DNA from 2 places in the Allorhizobium sp. Av2 genome. Region 2 is predicted to be linked to the other one. Evidence: riboswitches for the same ligand, from Rfam matches in the RefSeq annotation. Region 2 holds a riboswitch; the other holds the start of a gene.
The links. A riboswitch is a leader RNA that binds a small molecule or an ion and turns the genes downstream of it on or off. The one in region 2 is predicted to bind thiamine pyrophosphate.
Positions count from the first base shown of each region.

Region 1: it holds a riboswitch for thiamine pyrophosphate, as region 2 does, so the genes downstream of both, thiB (thiamine ABC transporter substrate binding subunit) here and thiC (phosphomethylpyrimidine synthase ThiC) in region 2, are expected to answer to the same signal.

Region 1 covers NZ_CP192696.1:3,283,162-3,292,407, forward strand. The annotation lists gene FS819_RS15400 (ABC-F family ATP-binding cassette domain-containing protein) at 1-1,213, shown strand, start outside; gene FS819_RS15405 (hypothetical protein) at 1,483-1,770, opposite strand; gene FS819_RS15410 (ABC transporter ATP-binding protein/permease) at 2,193-3,965, opposite strand; gene FS819_RS15415 (hypothetical protein) at 4,126-4,866, opposite strand; TPP riboswitch at 5,113-5,221, shown strand; gene thiB (thiamine ABC transporter substrate binding subunit) at 5,291-6,301, shown strand; gene thiP (thiamine/thiamine pyrophosphate ABC transporter permease ThiP) at 6,274-8,040, shown strand; gene FS819_RS15430 (thiamine ABC transporter ATP-binding protein) at 8,037-8,786, shown strand; gene FS819_RS15435 (M48 family metalloprotease) at 9,081-9,246, shown strand, end outside.
Region 2 covers NZ_CP192697.1:1,027,138-1,036,383, forward strand. The annotation lists gene FS819_RS22360 (D-amino-acid transaminase) at 1-199, shown strand, start outside; gene FS819_RS22365 (lipocalin-like domain-containing protein) at 433-1,431, opposite strand; gene FS819_RS22370 (TetR/AcrR family transcriptional regulator) at 1,475-2,137, opposite strand; gene FS819_RS22375 (NIPSNAP family protein) at 2,572-2,889, shown strand; gene FS819_RS22380 (serine hydrolase domain-containing protein) at 3,212-4,720, opposite strand; gene FS819_RS22385 (dipeptidase) at 4,968-6,002, shown strand; gene FS819_RS22390 (hypothetical protein) at 6,098-6,283, shown strand; TPP riboswitch at 6,347-6,465, shown strand; gene thiC (phosphomethylpyrimidine synthase ThiC) at 6,571-8,403, shown strand; gene thiO (glycine oxidase ThiO) at 8,405-9,246, shown strand, end outside.

The DNA.
Region 1 (9,246 bases), on a different replicon from region 2:
ATGGCGCGACAAGGTGCTGGAAGAAGAAGAGATCGAACAGCACAAGCTGGGCAAAGCCATCGAGCGCGAAGAACATTGGCTGCGCTACGGCGTAACGGCACGGCGCAAGCGCAATATGCGCCGGCTTGGCAACCTCCAGACCCTGCGCGCCGACTATCGCGGCCATAAAGGTCCGCAGGGAACCATCCTTGCCAGTGCCACCGAGGGCAAGGAAAGCGGCAAGCTGGTGATCGAGGCCGAGAAAATCACCAAGGCCTATGGCGAGCGGACGATCATCGCGCCGTTTTCAATCCGCGTGCATCGCGGCGACTGTATCGGCCTGGTCGGCCCGAATGGCGCTGGCAAAACCACGCTGTTGAAAATGCTGACCGGTCAACTTTCGCCTGACGAAGGCACGATCAAGCTCGGCACCAATCTGGAAATTGCCACGCTCGATCAGAAGCGCGAGGATCTGAACCCTGATGACACGCTGGCCAATTACCTGACCGACGGACGCGGCGAAAACCTGCTGGTCAATGGCGAGCAGAAACATGTGACCGGCTATATGAAGGAATTCCTGTTTCAGCCGGAACAGGCCCGCACCCCGATCCGCAACCTGTCCGGCGGCGAGCGGGCCAGGCTGATGCTGGCGCGGATCATGGCCAAGCCCTCCAACCTGCTGATCCTCGACGAGCCGACCAACGACCTCGACATCGAGACGCTGGACCTGCTTCAGGAAATCGTTACCGGATATTCCGGCACCGTCATTCTCGTCAGCCATGACCGCGATTTCCTCGACCGCACCGTGACCTCGACCATCGCCCCCGCCAATCCGGAGGCCCCCGATGGCCGCTGGATCGAATATGCCGGCGGCTATTCCGACATGCTGGCGCAGCGCCGGGGTGTGGAAGACGAGCGCAAGCGCATGGAAAAAGCGGAAAAAGCCAAGACGCAGGACAGCGGCGGCAAAAGCGCCGATACGACAGCCAAGAACAAGGGAAAACTGTCCTTCAAGCAGAAATTCGCGCTGGAAAACCTGCCGAAGGAAATGGAAAAGGCCGAGAAGGAGATCGGTCTGCGGGAGGCGAAAATGGCCGATCCCAACCTGTTCGTGAAGGACCCCGCTACCTTCAACAAACTCGCCGCCGAAATGGAAGTGCTGCGCCAGTCCATCGCCCGCATGGAAGAAGAATGGCTGGAACTGGAAATGCTGCGCGAAGAACTGGAGGGGTAACCCAAGCGCTCTATAGCAGCGTGCGCAAAGGTCCGGTCTAGAGCATCGGACCGATGCTCTAAGTTTTTGTTTACGCATCGGATTTATCCGAAAACCGGTTCCCACTTTTCGGTCCGATGCTCTAGCGCTTTACATGTGTGGCATGACGCCTTGCATTCCCAATGCCTGGAGGCACAAAGACATTTCCAGGCATTGGCTGTAGTGCTTTATATCTGCTGCATAATTTTCTCTTTAAACCGATTCCGGTTTAAAGAATGATGCAGTAACCATTATTTGGTTTTGAGCAGCCACATCTTGCCGGCCATGGTGATCCGGCGGGAATCTTGCTCGGCTTCTTCCGCCGTATTGCACCGTTCCAGCAGGCCCAGGTCCGTCAGTTCCGTCACGGTCGTGGTGGTGAGGAACTTGATCTTCTGCGGCCGTTCCTTGAAACGGTCGGTCCGGGAATAGGTCACCTCTGCGTTCAGATGCGTCCATTTCTTCAACGGCTGGGGATATAGATCGCCGTCCTTGGCAAGCTTCAGTCCGCGGATCTGCGTGGGTGTCAATTCGATCATATCCAGCCTCTAGTGGGACCATTTCCAGCGCCAGGGACGCTCCAGGAAATGCTCTGTCTCTTTTGTGTTATACCAAGGCCCGAAGACGCGCATGCATCCCTGCCTTGAAAAAAAAACGACCATCTCAAGTGCCTTACAGGCTTGAGATAGTCGCAACGGAATACCGACTGCCATTGTGAACGGCTATTGGCATGATGCGGTGGCACGTGGAAAACGGCCCAATGAATTCTGATATTGCGAGCGCCCGTGCAGAACGCCCCGAGGGCGATGTCATAGTCAGCTTGGCGCGCAATTTCGCTTTTTTAATCCATATCTGGTTTAAAGATTATGCAGTAAGCTTCTGTGGGCAGAGAGTCTACTGGATAATTCCTTAAATCGGACGAGATGATACCCGCTTTAAGGCGTCATGCTGTCGAGCAGGCCTATTCCGGCACCGGCACGTCCATCCGTTCCAGATGCAGGATGCGCGGCGATACCGCATCGATGAAGCCCTGGGCGCGACCGATATAGATCAGCGTCGCCTCCTCTAACTGCGTCATCACGCCGGTCAGGATCGCCACCGTTTCCGGCTCCACGCCATCAAGCACATCGTTGAACACCACCCAACGGGGCTTGCGCAACAGGATATGGGCAAAGGCCAGCGCCATCTGCTCATCCTTGTCCAGCACCCGGTCCCAACGCTGCCGCTCGTCCAGCGCGCTAGCAAGGCGGCTGAGTTTCACCGTCTTCAGCGCCAGCGCCATAGCCTCCTCACCATAGGTGGAGGCATCCTCAGGATAGGCCAGAATGTCGCGCAATCGTCCCTCCGGCAGATAGGGGGACTGCGGCACGAACAGGATATGATCTTCCTGCGGCAGACGGATCAAGCCTTCGCCATAGGGCCAGAGTCCGGCGATGGCATTGAAGAATTGCCGCCGGTTGATGCCGGGATCGCCGTTAACCATCACATGTTCACCGGCAAGGATGGTGGGATTGTCCTCTTTCAGATGATAACCGCCCCAATGGGCCTCAGCCTCGACGGGGGTGCGGATATAGACATCTTCGAAAGCCAGTTCGCCCGGCTTTCCGGCCTCCACCCGGATCTGGCCTTCCACCGTCTCGGTCAGCGCCGGTTCGATCAGGGCGGCGCGCAGCACCATCACCCGCAGCAACGTCGCCTTCCAATCGGCAATCGCCCCGAAATTATCGACATACCAGCGCAGCGCCGTATAGACCTGCGTGAAAGCCGAGGCCGCCATCATCAGGCCGCCGAAGGTCATCGTCCCACCAAAATAGGCTGGCGAGGCGATCAGCACCGGCACGATCAGCGCCAGCCAGCCGAAGGCTGCCGACACCCAGGTCAGATTGGTCAGCGCCAGCGCCAGCTTGGAAATAATCGCCAGCACCCGGTCGATGGTGGCATGGATCTGGGCGCGCTCGACATCCTCGCCGCGCGCGAGCGCAATCGGCTCCAGATGCTCGTTGCTGCGCATCAGGGCCGCACGAAGCTCGGCCTCGCGGGCATAGCGGGTGGCGTTGAGACGGGTCAGCGTCGCGCCGACCAGATTGCTGGCCACCGCCGCCCCACCCGCATAGATCAGCGCCGCCCAGACCATATAACCGGGAATAGCGATCTGATGCCCGAACAGCGTCAGCGAAAAATCACCCGACAATTTCCAGAGCACACTGATGAAACTGACGAGCAGAATGGTGGATTGGACCAGGCCGACGGTGAGCGACGTCGTCGATTCCGCCAGCTTGCGCGCATCTTCATGCAGGCGCTGATCCGGATTGACACCAAGCGGGCTGGAAACCGACAGCCGATAGGCGCGCCTTCCCTTCAGCCATTGATCGACCATATCGCGGGCCAATCCCTCGCGCATGTAAAGCGCGGTCATCTGGCTGAAAAAGGTCTGCGCCACATTGATGACAAGCAGAAAGGCGGCAATGAAGAAAAAATTGCGCAACTCCTGCCAGAAGGCCGATAGATCGCGATTTTCCAAGGCGTTGTAGAACGGCTGGTTCCAGCGATTGAGTAATATCTGGCCGTAGGTCAGAAGCAGAATGACCGCGAGCAGCGAAAGCGCCAGCAGCAGAATTCGTCCTCTGACATGGCTGGACCAGAAGGATTGGCCAGCCATGCGCATCTGTTCGGCAAATGTCAGGTCCGGCGCGGCGGGTTCGTTGTCCGGAAGTATGGTCTTGGATGCGGTCATCAGTGGTGATCGGCCATGAAAAGAAGTTCTGTTTCCCATCATGCCCGCGATAACGCTATTGTGCTACTCCCAAACCATAAAAAGCCGTAGAGAAATCCTCACCCCCCGGACTTCATTCAGTGGGCTTCATTCACTGGAATGGCACCGCAATCGCACAAGATCAACGCGGAGGCGCCACCTTGGGAATAAGCACGGCTTCGGGTTTGGCCACCATCAGAAAATCCTTGGCTGGCTTATAGTTCGTGGTCTTCTTCTTGGAATAATTCGGCGTCACCATGCCAGGAAGCATTCCAGATCCGTGGATACGATCATCAATCGGAAAATAGCTTTCCTGCTTGGGATGTTGAAGATTGGCGGCCGCCTCATGCACGCATTGTGTCCGTCGATCATCCTCTGGATGCCACCGGTAGATGTTGGTCGTCCAGACCTCGACTTTCATCATAATAACGCCATTGCGATTGATTTCTTCAATAAATTGCCAGTTCACATTCAATGAGCCCGTCGCAAACTGCCAATCGTGATTTCGAAAATTGGTTTGCGGAATATCCACGATGCCGGAAGAGGCAGGGTGAGATGACGGGGACAGGATTGGCGCAGTCCTTGAATTTTCCCCCTTTGAATTTTTCAACGGCGCCCGCGCCGCATTGATTGCACCAAAGATGCGAGCACGTACCCCCGGGTCCTCTTCCATCAATGTCCGAAGCGAAAAATGGATCGGCTCACCCGAGCCCGCCAGATAGTGATTGAGGAACTGTTCTGCCCGACCGCCTTTATCCATGGTTCTTGCCTTGGCAAGCGTCATGATCTGCAGGTCAGACCATGTCTGACCATGGTCTGTGTATTTGCCGGTAAACCGCACACTGTTGCATACAAAATCAATATCACTTTTTTCCAATGGCATGCGATGTTCCTCCATCAACCAAGGCAAGCAAGCGTATACTTTTCAAAGCTTAAGAGCCGCAGTAAACCAGATGGCAGGACATGGCGTCAATAAAATATCTCATTTGCGTCAAATTCGGCGCAATATGAATGACGATACTGATCCGTGACGATTGAAATCCACTGGCCCTCCAAGATCAATGAAGGGTCACTCACCGTCCCATCCAATCACCCCTTGTCAGTTTCATTCCCCACCGCTAAACCTCCTAGAGATCTAACGGGGTGCAATGGTGTCTGCCATTGCTGAGAGGCGACGCCGCCAACCCGCGGAACCTGATCCGGCTAACACCGGCGGAGGGATTAGATGCGCGGCTGCCATACCGCCTTTTCCCATCTCGCGCTATTGACATTAAAGAGGAAAAGCCATGGCTGACCAGTCCCCACGCATGTTCTTGTCCATCCCAGCAACTGCTGTACTGACGCTTCTCGCCATTGGCACGCCCGCCGCCCAGGCCGAAGACAAGGTACTGACCATCTACACCTATGAAAGCTTCGTTTCCGAATGGGGCCCGGGGCCGAAGGTGAAAGCCACCTTTGAAAAGACCTGCGGCTGCACCGTCAAGTTTGTCGGACTGGAAGATGGCGTGGCACTGCTGAACCGCTTGAAGCTGGAAGGCGCTTCCAGCGAGGCAGATCTGGCGCTGGGGCTGGATACCAATCTCACCGAGGAAGCCAGGCAGACCGGACTTTTCGCCCCGCACGGCATTGATGCCTCGGCAGCCCAGGTGCCTGGCGGCTTTAAAGACGATATGTTCGTGCCTTACGATTACGGACATTTCGCCGTCGTCTATGACACCCAGACCATAAAAAATCCGCCCAAAAGCCTGAAGGAACTGGTGGAGGGAGACCCCGCCCAGAAGATCGTCATCGAAGACCCGCGCACCTCGACGCCGGGGCTTGGCCTGCTGCTCTGGGTTAAATCCGTCTATGGCAAGGACGCGCCCGCCGCCTGGGCAAAATTGAAAGATCGGGTGCTGACCGTCACTCCCGGCTGGTCGGAAGCCTATGGCCTGTTCACCAAGAGCGAAGTGCCGATGGTGTTTTCCTATACGACCTCGCCCGCCTACCACATGGTTTCAGAAAACACCGATCGTTATCAGGCCGCGTCCTTTTCGGAAGGGCATTACATCCAGATCGAAGTGGCGGGCCTGCTAAAGAATGCCAAGCACAAGCAACTGGCCGAGGATTTCCTGAAATTCATGCTGACGTCAGGATTCCAGGATGAGATCCCCACCAACAACTGGATGATGCCAGTCACCAAGACCTCGACCCCGCTGCCAGAGGCTTTCGACCGTCTGGTCAAGCCAGCCAAGACCTTCCTGATGAGCCCGCAGGAGGTTGCTACCAACCGCAAGAGCTGGATTGCGGAATGGCAGGCGGCAATGGCGGCAAAGTAAGGTCCGGCATGGCTCTCAAGCATTTCCAGCAAAAGTGTTTAGCGGTTTTGCGTCCGGAAATGCGCAAAAACAAAGTGCGAGCGCATTTTCGCGGTTCAACGACAAGCAAAAATGCTCTCGCACGGCAAAACCTGCTACCGATTGCCGGTGGGGTCATTGGCCTTGCCAGCCTGTTTGCGTTTATCGGATTGGCAATCACCGCCTTGCTGGTGGCAACCGGTGGCAACGTGCCGCTGGCGCTGGACAGTTACACCCTGTCCATCCTGCGCTTCACCCTGGTGCAGGCCGGGCTATCGACATTGCTGTCTCTTGTCTTTGCCCTGCCTGTGGCGCTTGCCCTGGCGAGGCAACGGCATTTCTGGGGCCGCCGCTGGCTGATCCGGCTGATGGCCCTGCCCATGGGCCTGCCGGTGCTGATTGGTGCGCTGGGCCTGATCGGCATCTGGGGTCGCAACGGGTTTGCCAATGACCTGCTGGCGCTGCTCGGCCGCCAGACACCGGTCAGCATTTACGGCCTGACCGGCATTCTCATTGCCCATGTGTTTTTCAACATGCCATTGACATGCCGCCTGCTGCTCGCCGGGCTGGAACGGGTGCCTCCCGATTATTGGCGCATGGCCGCCAGCCTTGGCATGGGTCCGGTTGCCATTTTCCGGATGATCGAATGGCCAGCCCTCAGCCCCTTGCTTCCCGGCATTGCCGGGCTGATCTTCATGCTCTGCGCCACCAGTTTCACGCTGGTGTTGACGCTAGGCGGCGGGCCGGGCGCCACTACGCTGGAAGTGGCGATCTATCAGGCGTTGCGCTTTGATTTCGATCCGCCCTTGGCCGTGTCCCTGGCCACCCTGCAACTAGCCGTCACGGCTCTGTTGCTTGGCCTTTTGGCGCTGTTTCCGGCACCGGACGACCAAACAATACCCGATGAACGACCTGTGCTGCGGCTCGATGGCAAGGGGCTGGCAGCGCGGGCCTGGGATGGGGTTGTGCTGCTGGTTGCTCTGCTCTTCCTTGTCACGCCGCTTGCCAATATCGCTTTTGCTGGCGTCAAAGCCGATCTCCTGAAACTGCTGGGTGATCCCTCGGTTTGGCAGGCTGCCGGTCTCAGCCTAGCCATCGCCTTTCCTGCCGCCCTGCTGGCGCTGGGTCTCAGCCTCGTCTTCATCAATGCCAGAACAGCACTGGCAGGCCTGCGGCGAAAAACCCTGGCCGCAGCCACTCTGTCCCGGCTGATTGGCGCAACATCCTCGCTGGTTCTGCTGGTGCCGGTCATCGTGCTGGCCACCGGTTGGTTCCTGCTGCTGCGCCAGATGGGCAATGCGGCAGGGTTTGCCGGGCCGGTGGTGGTGGCGATCAACGCGATCATGGCACTGCCCTTTACCATGCGGGTCTTGGCACCGGCCATTACCACCCATCACCACCGCACGGCACGCCTGTCTGCAAGCCTCGGCCTTGGCGGAATGGCCAAGATCCGCCATATCGACTGGCCGGGCCTGCGCCGTCCGATCTTGACGGCCCTGTCCTTTGCCATGGCGCTATCGCTTGGAGACCTTGGGGCGGTTGCCCTGTTCGGTGCCAATAATCTGGCGACGTTGCCATGGCTGATCTATAGCCGGATGGGCAGCTACCGCACCGCCGATGCGGATGGTCTGGCACTGCTGCTCGGCCTTGTCTGCCTTGTGCTGACCATGATTGGAACGGCGGGCGGCTCAAGCGCTGGCAAACTGGAGGATCGACCTTGAGCGAGACGGCCATTATTCCCGATGCAGCAATTGTGCTCGACACCGTGCACCTGCGTCTGGGAAACCAGAGTTTTGCTTTCCACGATCAGATCGCATCCGGAAAGATCACTGCGATTACCGGCATGTCGGGCTCCGGAAAATCCACCCTGCTGAACCTGATTGCCGGATTCGAGATCGCCGATCATGGCCGTATCCGAATTGGGTCGGAAGACATCACCGATCTGCCCCCCGCCAGGCGTCCAGCCTCGCTGGTGTTCCAGGACCATAACCTGTTTGCCCATCTCGATCTCGCCACCAATATCGGCCTTGGCATCGATCCGTCTCTACGGCTTGGCGCGGCGGATCGGCTGGCGGTGAGCGAGGCGCTGGAAAGAGTGGGGCTTGGTGGCTATGACCGACGCAAGCCCGCGACGCTTTCCGGCGGAGAAAAACAGCGCGCCGCCTTTGCCCGTGCGCTGGTGCGGCGCAAGCCGGTATTGTTGCTGGACGAACCTTTTGCCGCCCTCGATCCTGGCCTGCGCGCCAGCATGGCAGAACTGCTGCTGGATCTGCACCGCGAAACCGGCCAGAGCGTATTGATCGTCAGCCACGATCCCCAGGATGTTAAGCGTCTGGCTGATGATGTGCTATTTCTGGATCAAGGCCGGATTTTATTGCATTGCGACGCAAAAACCTTCCTTTCCGGCGAAGGCCCAGCCGCACTCAAGACCTTTCTCGGTCCTTTTCATGATCGTGACCGGCTTTGAGGCCATGATTTCGACGCGACTGGCTGGCATGGCGTGGTACATACAAAGCACAAATCAATGCGATCATTAACATTTTCTTATCCAATTGACTGATCTTGTGCGATGCGCAGTTTTATCCATTTCAATAATATGCTGTTAAGGATTTGGATAAAAATCGTGAAACATCCCGCTTCGCAATACCGGCGAAATGGCGGGCAAGGCTTGAACAGGCGAGGGGACGAAGACGTTTCTAGGATGCGCTGCAATATGATCCTGATGGCCCCTGCACAGCGAGGCACCTGGCAGACCACGCGAATGGTGGTGGGAAAAATGCGCCCTGGATTAAAAGCGAGCCTCGGCCTTATCGCCGCCCTGTCGCTTGCCGGCTGCCAGTCGATGGTTGAGCAGTCCTACCAGCCGAACATCTCGCCCTCGTCTTCACCGCAGATCGTTCAGGAAGTCCAAAAGGACGATCCCCGGG
Region 2 (9,246 bases):
TGGGCTTGTTATCGAAGAGCGCCCATTCAGCGTCGAGGAAGCAATGGCGGCTAGCGAAGCGGCATTGACCAGCGCCTCGAATTTCATCGTACCGATCACCACCATCGACGGCAAGCCGGTCGGTGATGGCAAGCCCGGCCCGGTGGTGACGCGCTTGCGGGCGCTGTACATGGAAAACGCCCGCAGGACGGCAATTTAATCGACCTTAGATGTTTGATGCCGACATTGGCTGGGTAGATTAATAATGAAACGATTGGGCTGCAAAGCCCATCGTTTGCAGATGAACTTGTAGGGCGTGGGGCCTTTTACATCGCCATGCGCCATATATGGCGCATGGCGATGTCGCTCTTTATCTCTGTTGCATAGTTTTCTTTTTAAAGCCGATTCCGGTTTAAAGAATTATGCAATAGTGGCTTGTGCCTTCGCTGGACGTCAGCGCCACACACCGACGAGTTCGACGTAACCGAACCCTCGAACCGGCTTGCCGCGCCACGTACCGGCCATGGTGCTCGCACCTTCGTATTTGTTCAGCGCCGGTACCTGAGACACGAACTCCTGCTCACGGGGAGACGGAACCACCTCCAATTCCGCGTCCATGGCGGGGATGCGCACCGTCCACCGCGTGGGGTAGCGGCAACCACTTTTCTCGCTGTGCCAGACGTCTCGCGCCACAAGACCCGGCTCGGCGGCGGCAACCGTCTGCGATCCGTCTGCATGGAGAATGGTCGCCCATGCGCGCTCCTCGCCGCCAAGCTTGGCCGGGCCGGACCAGAGACTGATGGCGTCGCCATTGTCGAGATTGATGTCCATCCAGCTCCATTTGAATGCTGCGTCGACAGCGGCAACGCCCTCTTGGTTCTGCCATTGTCGATCGAACCAGACGACACCTTCGACGGAGCGCTTATTGCCATCGACAGTGATTGCGCCGCGGGCTGCGAGCCGGGGAACCGAATATTGATGGATCATCATGCCGATGAGTGGGAAAACGCCGGTGCCTCCGTTCATGATGACCGGGCCCGTCGCGTGGGCCTCTATGTCTACTTCGCCTTTACCGCCGCCGAGAGTGGCCTTTATGCGGAAGTTGTCCAGGGTTCCCCACATGCGACCATTTGGCATTTCGATGTCGAAGCCACTGTCAGCAATGGTTGCCTGATCAACCGGGATCACGACATCTTCAGCGCGGTACCAGCCCGTCGTCTCGTTCGTGATCGCAACGCAAGCCTGGATGGCACTGCCAGTATCCGGCATTGGCGAGATCATGATGTGGTACAGAAAATTCAGGGTCTCGCCATCGACGTCGAAATGACCGATGGCGAACCAGGAGTTGACGTCAAACTCCTTCTTCAGTGCAAGGTCGGCGACGGGATCGACAAACGCGCCGAGGCCCTTTGGCACCGAGAGAATTGAAACGTCGGTTGCAGCTTGGGTCATGTCGAGATCCTGTCTCGTATGGGTGACTGGAGGTGAAAAGTGTTTAGGGGTGAGAGCCTTGGCTGGTGAGGGCGACCGGCCCCGCAGCGGCAAGCAAAGCTGGAAGCATGATCGTGTCGACGAGTTCTGCGATCACGTCGCTATCGCGATCGTTGACATGAAGCAGCACAAAATGGATGGCAATTGCCCCGGGCAATTTGCCGATTAGTTGCGGAATTTCACTTTGCCTGAGTTCGCCTCTCTGCGTGGCGCGCTGGATGATCGACGACCATTGACGCAAGCCGAACTGGTAAATGGTCTCGGAGAGCAACGCGAGTGGCTCAGGGTCCGTCCTCGCCTGGAAAACCAGGCTGGACAGAATTCGCGTACGACGGGGTGAGAGCGCTTCGAAGACCGACCGGACCCACCATTGAAGGTCTTCGCGTAGGCCGCCATGGTCGATATCCGTATCAGGGATTGTCAGCAAGTCCTGCTCCAGCGCCGCCAACACCAACTTGGTCTTGGTGGCGAAACGTCGGTAGATTGCAGGAGGGGTGGTTTGCGCCCGCCGCGACACATCGGAGATCGATAGCGCTTCAAAACCCACCTCAGAGAGGGCTTCCAGCGCCGCATCCAGGATCGCCCGGTCGAGATCCTCGCTATACGGACGCCCAGGCAGACGTATCTTATCCGTACGCGCGTCAATTGTTTTCTCAACAGGCGGCATAATCAAAAGGTCTCCTCTTCTGCGGACCATCTCGTCAAAAGGCGCGGTCCATTGGCTTTTAAGCCCGCAAACAAGACATCACTCGAGCCAACCAAACTCAACAGCCTCAAGACAACGCAATAACAATACGATGTCAATCCATATTGTTATTGCGTTGTCTTGGGGTTCTGGTAATACTGCGGACGTTAATCGGTTTCCCGGTCAGCGGCGCACCGCGACCAGGCAATCAAGGAGGAGGTTGCAAGGCTTGCGTTGAGCGCCCCTAAATAAGTCGAGGAAGTCGAAGGTCTTCATCGACACCCATGTTGGATGTCTGGCGGATCGGAGTGTTGCTGGATTGATCGAGTATCGTGTGGACTATCGGCTCCTCCCCAAACTCCTCTGAGGAAACGAACGTTAAGCTTAGCTGTTCTCGAACCGAATTGGAAAAAGCGATGAAAATCTATGAAATGCGTATCTACACCCTGAAATCCGCCGAAGCCGCTACTGCCTACCGGAAAATCTGGATCAAGCATATCGAGAGTCTGAAAGCGGTCGGGATTACCACTCATGGCGTGTTTACTGTTGACGGCGATCCAAACAAAATTGTCGCACTCGTGAACTATCCCGAAGGTGCCGATCCGAAAGAGGTATCAGATCGTTATATGACCAGCGATCTGTTCAAGGAGGATATGACGGGTTTCGATCCAGCGTGGTTCTCCTCGGTGGAGGCGATACCTCTCGCCCCCGAAGCATGTTCACCTCTCCAGTAACAGGCCTACTGCATAATTCCTTAAATCGGACTCGATTTAACGAGAAAAATATGCAGCAGATATAAAGAGCTACAGCGAACCTTTGTGCGCCATAAATGGCGCACGCGCTGTTGACGAAAAAGCCTGTCCGGTTCGCGGCCATAGCACATGGGCCCAATAACCATACGGTCGATTAGCTCGTGATACTGCAACGCAATAGGGAGGGCAGCCGAATGTCTTCGGCAGTCGGCTTTCGCAATATTGGCCATTTTGTTCCCAAGAACCATATGCAACGGTATGGTTCTGGATTGTTAACCGTGGTCCAATGCGACCCTGAAAAAGGTTATCCCACCCGTTGATACTCAATCATCCGGGCGCGGGACAGAACCAGTTCCAGGCGGTTTTCACTGAGCAGGTTCAGGCAGATCCGTTTGGTCCAGGGGCCATCGTGAAGCGCGAACAGGTAGCGACCGGCACCCAGCGTTTGCAACGGCATGGACTGGCGGGTTGGGCCGACGCCCATCACCAGCATGGAACCGTGGATTTCAAATCGGGCGCCTTCCGGCGAAAGCCAGATGCCGGAAAGCGACGGCGAAACACCATTGTCTTTGGCGGGTCGGTAATGACGCGGTCCATGGCCGACGTCGCCGATAATGTCGTCTCCCTGCATTTTCAGCCGCAACGGCGAGGTGGAAGAGCGCGAGGAAATCCAGCCATCGCCGTCATCATAGGCCGCATCTTCGGCATCGAGCGCAATAATGCTGCTTGCCTTCACCTCGATCCAGTTCGGGCCGCTGTCTTCCACGTAAAGCCCGTCACGAAGTGCCCTCGACAAGCGTGGCAGGGGCAGGCCGAACAGCGCGATCATTGCCGATTGGGCAATTTTGGCGCCATTGGTGTCTTCCCTGTTGGAAACGACGACGAATCCAGCCCCGGTTTCACGATCGAGCAGAAAATAGGTCTTGTAGCCCGGATGCGAGCCGCCATGCCCGATGAAGTCCTTTTCGCCCAGCATTGTGTGGGCCAATCCCAGCCCGTAACCGCTTGGCCTGCCATCGGCGAGCGGGCGCGGAGCGGCCATGGCTTCGAGCCGCCCGGCCAGCGCGCCTTCTCCCTTCAGCAGGGCTTCCAGCCATAGGGCAAGCGAGCGGGCGCTGCCTGTCATGCTGCCGGAGGCGGAAATATGCAGGCCAGCGGCGGAAAGCTGCCATTTCTGGCCATCATGCCAATAACCGGGAGCAAGCCCGGCAACGACATCATTCCAACCATCCGGCGCATCGAAAACCGCACCGGTTTCTGCGCCGGCACGCTGGATATAATCGCGGAAATAAATGCCCTTGCGCTCAAGCGCTGCTTCCACCAGCCGGTAGCCGGTATTGGAATAGGAAACTTCACTGCCTGCGGCAAAGTTCAGCCGGGTCTGTCGGCTGAGAAAGTCCAGCAGTGGCCCGCTTCGAGTTTCCGAATAAACCGACAATCCAAGTAGGCTCAACGCTTCACGGGTATCCGGCAAGCCGCCGCTCATATCCAGAGCGCGGCCGACGGTGACACTGGCGAGCGGTTCTTGCAGTTGCGGCAGATGCGCACCCAACCGGTCATCAAGGCGGATGAGGTCTGGATGAGACAGAACCAGCGTACAAAAGGCATGTTTGGTGACCGAGGCATAGCGAATGACACTATCCGGGGTAAAGGACGCACCCGTGCTCAGGTTTTCAACGCCGCCGCTTAACCCAAATCGGATGCCATCAAGGTCAAAACCGATCACCGCCCCGCCGGGGCCGTCCTTTGTCCAAGGTTCAAGAGCGGCGTTGACGGCCCGTTCGGCGTCTTTCCAGTTTAACATCTGTTCCATTCAATCTTTTACCGCCGAAATATCCGCGACAATGATAGCGTTGTCATTTAGCAAATCCGTAGAGGTGGGATGGCAACGCGCTTTGTTGCCCGCGCGTGATGACAATAGCGTCTGACATCGGTCTCAATGGGTGGCATTTGGGAGCCAAATATGTCAAGTCTTTGATGCATTTGGATATTCACGAATCTTCAATGCAAGGCTGCATCGGCGTGGCAGATGCGTGCGTATGATGTGCAAGGATAGAGCAATGACACAGACCGTTCCCGTTTTCGATGGCCATAACGATGTGCTGCTGCGGCTGCGCCGCTCTGGTCGTCCCCAACCCTACCGGGATTTTTTGCAGGGCGGCGAAGCCGGGCATATTGATTTGCCCAAGGCGCGCCAGGGTGGGTTGGCCGGTGGACTTTGTGCCGTGTTCATTCCCTCACCAAGCTTCAAACCCAATGACGCCGGGGATTTCGTGGCTCCGGCCCAGCCGGAAGCGTTGAATGAGACGCTGGCCATGGCCCGGCTGCTGTTTGAAATCGAGGCGAATTCGGCTGGTCGCGTCAAGGTCTGCCGCAGTGCCGCCGATATCCAGCATTGCCTGGAAAATGAAATCTTCGCGGCGGTTTTTCACATTGAAGGCGTAGAGGCTATCGCTGCCGATCTTGACGCACTCTATGTGCTGCATCAGGCGGGGTTACGCTCGCTCGGTCCCGTCTGGAGCCGACCGAATATCTTTGCCCATGGCATTCCCTTCCGCTTTCCATCCTCCCCGGATATCGGCCCCGGCCTGACTGATGCCGGCAAGGACTTGATCCGGGCCTGTAATGAGCTGAAGATCATGGTCGATCTCTCTCATATGAATGAACAGGGGTTTTGGGATATCGCCGGTCTTTCCAAGGCGCCGCTTGTCGCATCTCATTCCAACGCCCACGCGCTATGCCCTCATAGCCGCAACCTTACAGACAAGCAGCTGGACGCCATCCGTGACAGTGGCGGACTTGTCGGCATCAATTTCGGGGTGATTTTCCTGCGCGAAGACGGTCAACGCAATCTCGATACACCGCTGGATGTGCTCATCGACCATATCGATTATATGGTGACGCGCATGGGCATCGATCATGTGGCGCTCGGCTCAGACTTCGATGGCACCACCGTTCCAGACGCTCTGAAGGATGCAACCGGCCTGCCCTTGATCGTCAAGGGACTGGAAGCGCGTGGTTATGATGCGACCTCGATTGCCAAGATCTGCCATGGCAACTGGATTTCAGTGCTGGAACGGACCTGGGGTGGTTGACCGTGTAAGAAATTCACTTTTTAAAGCTGTAAAATTCATATAATTATCTATGACGCTAAATTGTTGATCTATTAATATGGGTGGCTGGAGATAATATGGACAAGATTGAAAAACGGGCCCGGGAATGGTTTAAAGAGGACTTTCCCAATCGGACTTGGGATTTAGTTTCTTCTAAGCGTGTGCTCGGCGAAGACTTGGAAGTCATTCATGCGACTGAGGAGGAAAAAGAAAAGTATCGTGAGCTCGCACGAAGGCAGCTTGAAGAGTTGGGCAATCATTAAAACCTCCGGCTTGATTTTTATCTCCTAGCTTGACCGAGAGGTAAGCTTAGTTCTATCGTTAAACGTATTCACCAGGGGTGTCCCGCAAGGGGCTGAGATTCCGCTACGCATAACAGCAGCGCGGTGACCCGTTGAACCTGATCCAGTTCATACTGGCGTAGGGACGGTGCAAGCGCTGCAAAACCACGGCCCGTATTGGGTTGGCCCGTTATGGGCGGGTAAAGCGTCTTTCCATCATTCCGGCTATCATGACTGGGTCTCCAACCTGAACACTTGGAGCCTCAAAAATGAATATCGCCCCACAGTTTCCGACCCCCGAAGTCACCACCGGGACGCTTCCCGCCTCCGCCAAGGTGCATATTGCCGGAGAGATCCACCCGCAGATCCGCGTGCCGATGCGCCAGATCACGCTGCACCCCACCTCGGGCGAGCCGCCGGTGAATGTTTATGACAGTTCCGGCCCCTATACCGATCCGAACGCCACCATTGCCATTGATGCAGGCTTGCCGCGCATTCGCGCCGAATGGGTGGTCGCACGCGGTGATGTCGAGACCTATGCTGGACGGCACGTCAAGCCGGAAGATAATGGCTTTGCGACAGGCGAAAAGCTGACACCGGAATTTCCGGTGCGCAATGCGCCCTTGAGGGCAAAACCCGGCAAAGCCGTCACTCAGCTTGCCTATGCCCGCGCTGGCATCATCACCCCGGAGATGGAGTTCATTGCCATCCGCGAGAATGTTGGCCGCAAAGCCGCCAAGGACGCTTTGATCCGCGATGGCGAGAGCTTTGGCGCATCCATCCCGGATTACGTCACCCCAGAATTTGTCCGTCAGGAAGTGGCCATGGGCCGCGCCATCATCCCGGCCAATATCAACCACCCGGAAGCCGAGCCGATGATCATTGGTCGGAATTTTCTGGTGAAGATCAATGCCAATATCGGCAATTCCGCCGTCACATCCTCCATGGCCGAAGAAGTGGAAAAGATGGTCTGGGCGATCCGCTGGGGCGCGGATACGGTGATGGACCTCTCCACCGGACGCAATATTCACAATATCCGCGACTGGATCATCCGCAATTCCCCGGTGCCGATTGGCACGGTGCCGCTCTATCAGGCGCTGGAAAAGGTGCATGGCATTGCCGAAAATCTCACATGGGACGTGTTCCGCGATACGCTGATCGAACAAGCCGAGCAGGGGGTGGATTATTTCACCATCCATGCCGGTGTGCGCCTCTCCTATATTCATCTGACCGTCAACCGGGTTACCGGCATTGTCTCGCGCGGCGGCTCGATCATGGCCAAGTGGTGTCTGCATCACCACAAGGAGAGCTTCCTCTACGAACATTTCGACGAGATCTCCGATATCTGCCGGGCTTATGACGTGTCGTTTTCGCTGGGTGACGGCCTTCGCCCCGGCTCGATTGCCGATGCCAATGACGCCGCGCAATTCGCCGAACTGGAAACGCTGGGCGAACTGACCAAAATCGCCTGGGCGAAGGATTGCCAGGTGATGATTGAAGGCCCCGGCCATGTGCCGATGCATAAGATCAAGGAGAATATGGACAAGCAGTTGAAGACCTGCGGCGAGGCGCCCTTCTACACGCTCGGTCCGCTAACCACAGACATCGCTCCCGGTTACGACCACATCACGTCTGGCATTGGGGCGGCGATGATCGGCTGGTACGGCACGGCAATGCTCTGCTACGTCACACCCAAGGAGCATCTGGGCCTGCCGGATCGCAATGACGTCAAGACCGGGGTGATCACCTATAAGATCGCTGCTCATGCAGCCGATCTAGCCAAGGGGCATCCGGCAGCCCAGGTCCGCGACGATGCACTGTCGCGCGCCCGTTTCGAATTCCGCTGGGAAGACCAGTTCAACCTGTCGCTCGATCCCGACACGGCCCGGTCCTTTCACGACGAAACCCTGCCGAAGGAAGCCCATAAGGTTGCGCATTTCTGCTCGATGTGCGGCCCGAAATTCTGTTCGATGCGGATTTCCCACGATATTCGCGCCGAGGCCCAGAAAGAGGGGCTGGAAGCCATGGCGGCCAAATATCGCGATGGCGGCGATCTCTACATGCCGGTCTCCGATGGGGAGAACCAACCGGCGGGAGAATGACATGTCCATTCTGATCAAGGGGGCCGGCGTTGCCGGCCTCACATTGGCGTTTGAACTTGTTCAACGCGGTATCAATGTCGCGGTGCGCGATATCAAAACCTGCGTGGGGCAGGGGGCCTCTCACTATGCAGGCGGCATGCTGGCGCCCTATTGTGAGCGGGAAGCCGCAGAAGAGCAGGTTCTGACGCTTGGCCTGGCAGCGGCGGATTGGTGGGAACAGGCTTTGCCCGGTGCAGTCACGCGCAAGGGGACGCTGGTGCTGACCCCGAACCGCGATATCCAGGACCTGAACCGCTTTGCCAGCCGCACAAGTGGCCATCAATGGCTGGACGCCGATGGTATCGCCGCGTTGGAACCGGATTTGGCTGGACGGTTTCGCAAGGGCCTGTTTTTCGCAGAGGAAGCCCATCTCGATCCACGCCTGGCACTGGACGGTCTTTATCAGGCGTTGGTGCAGCAGGGCGTCTCATTCTATCTCGGGCCAGATGCCGAGCCTGATACCAACGGCTTTGACAGCATCATCGACTGTACCGGTGCTGCTGCCATCGACACGATCGAAAACCTGCGCGGGGTGCGCGGCGAAATGATCTATCTGCAAACACCGGATATAAGCCTGAGCCGCCCCATCCGCTTGCTGCATCCGCGCCATCCGATCTACATCGTGCCACGCGACAACAATTGCTTCATGGTCGGCGCCACCATGATAGAGGCGCGGGATGACGGGCCGATCAGCGCGCGGTCTCTCATGGAATTCCTGAATTCGGCCTATACGTTGAACCCGGCTTTTGGCGAGGCCCGGCTGATCGAGGCTGGCGTCGGCATTCGCCCGGCCTTTGCCGATAA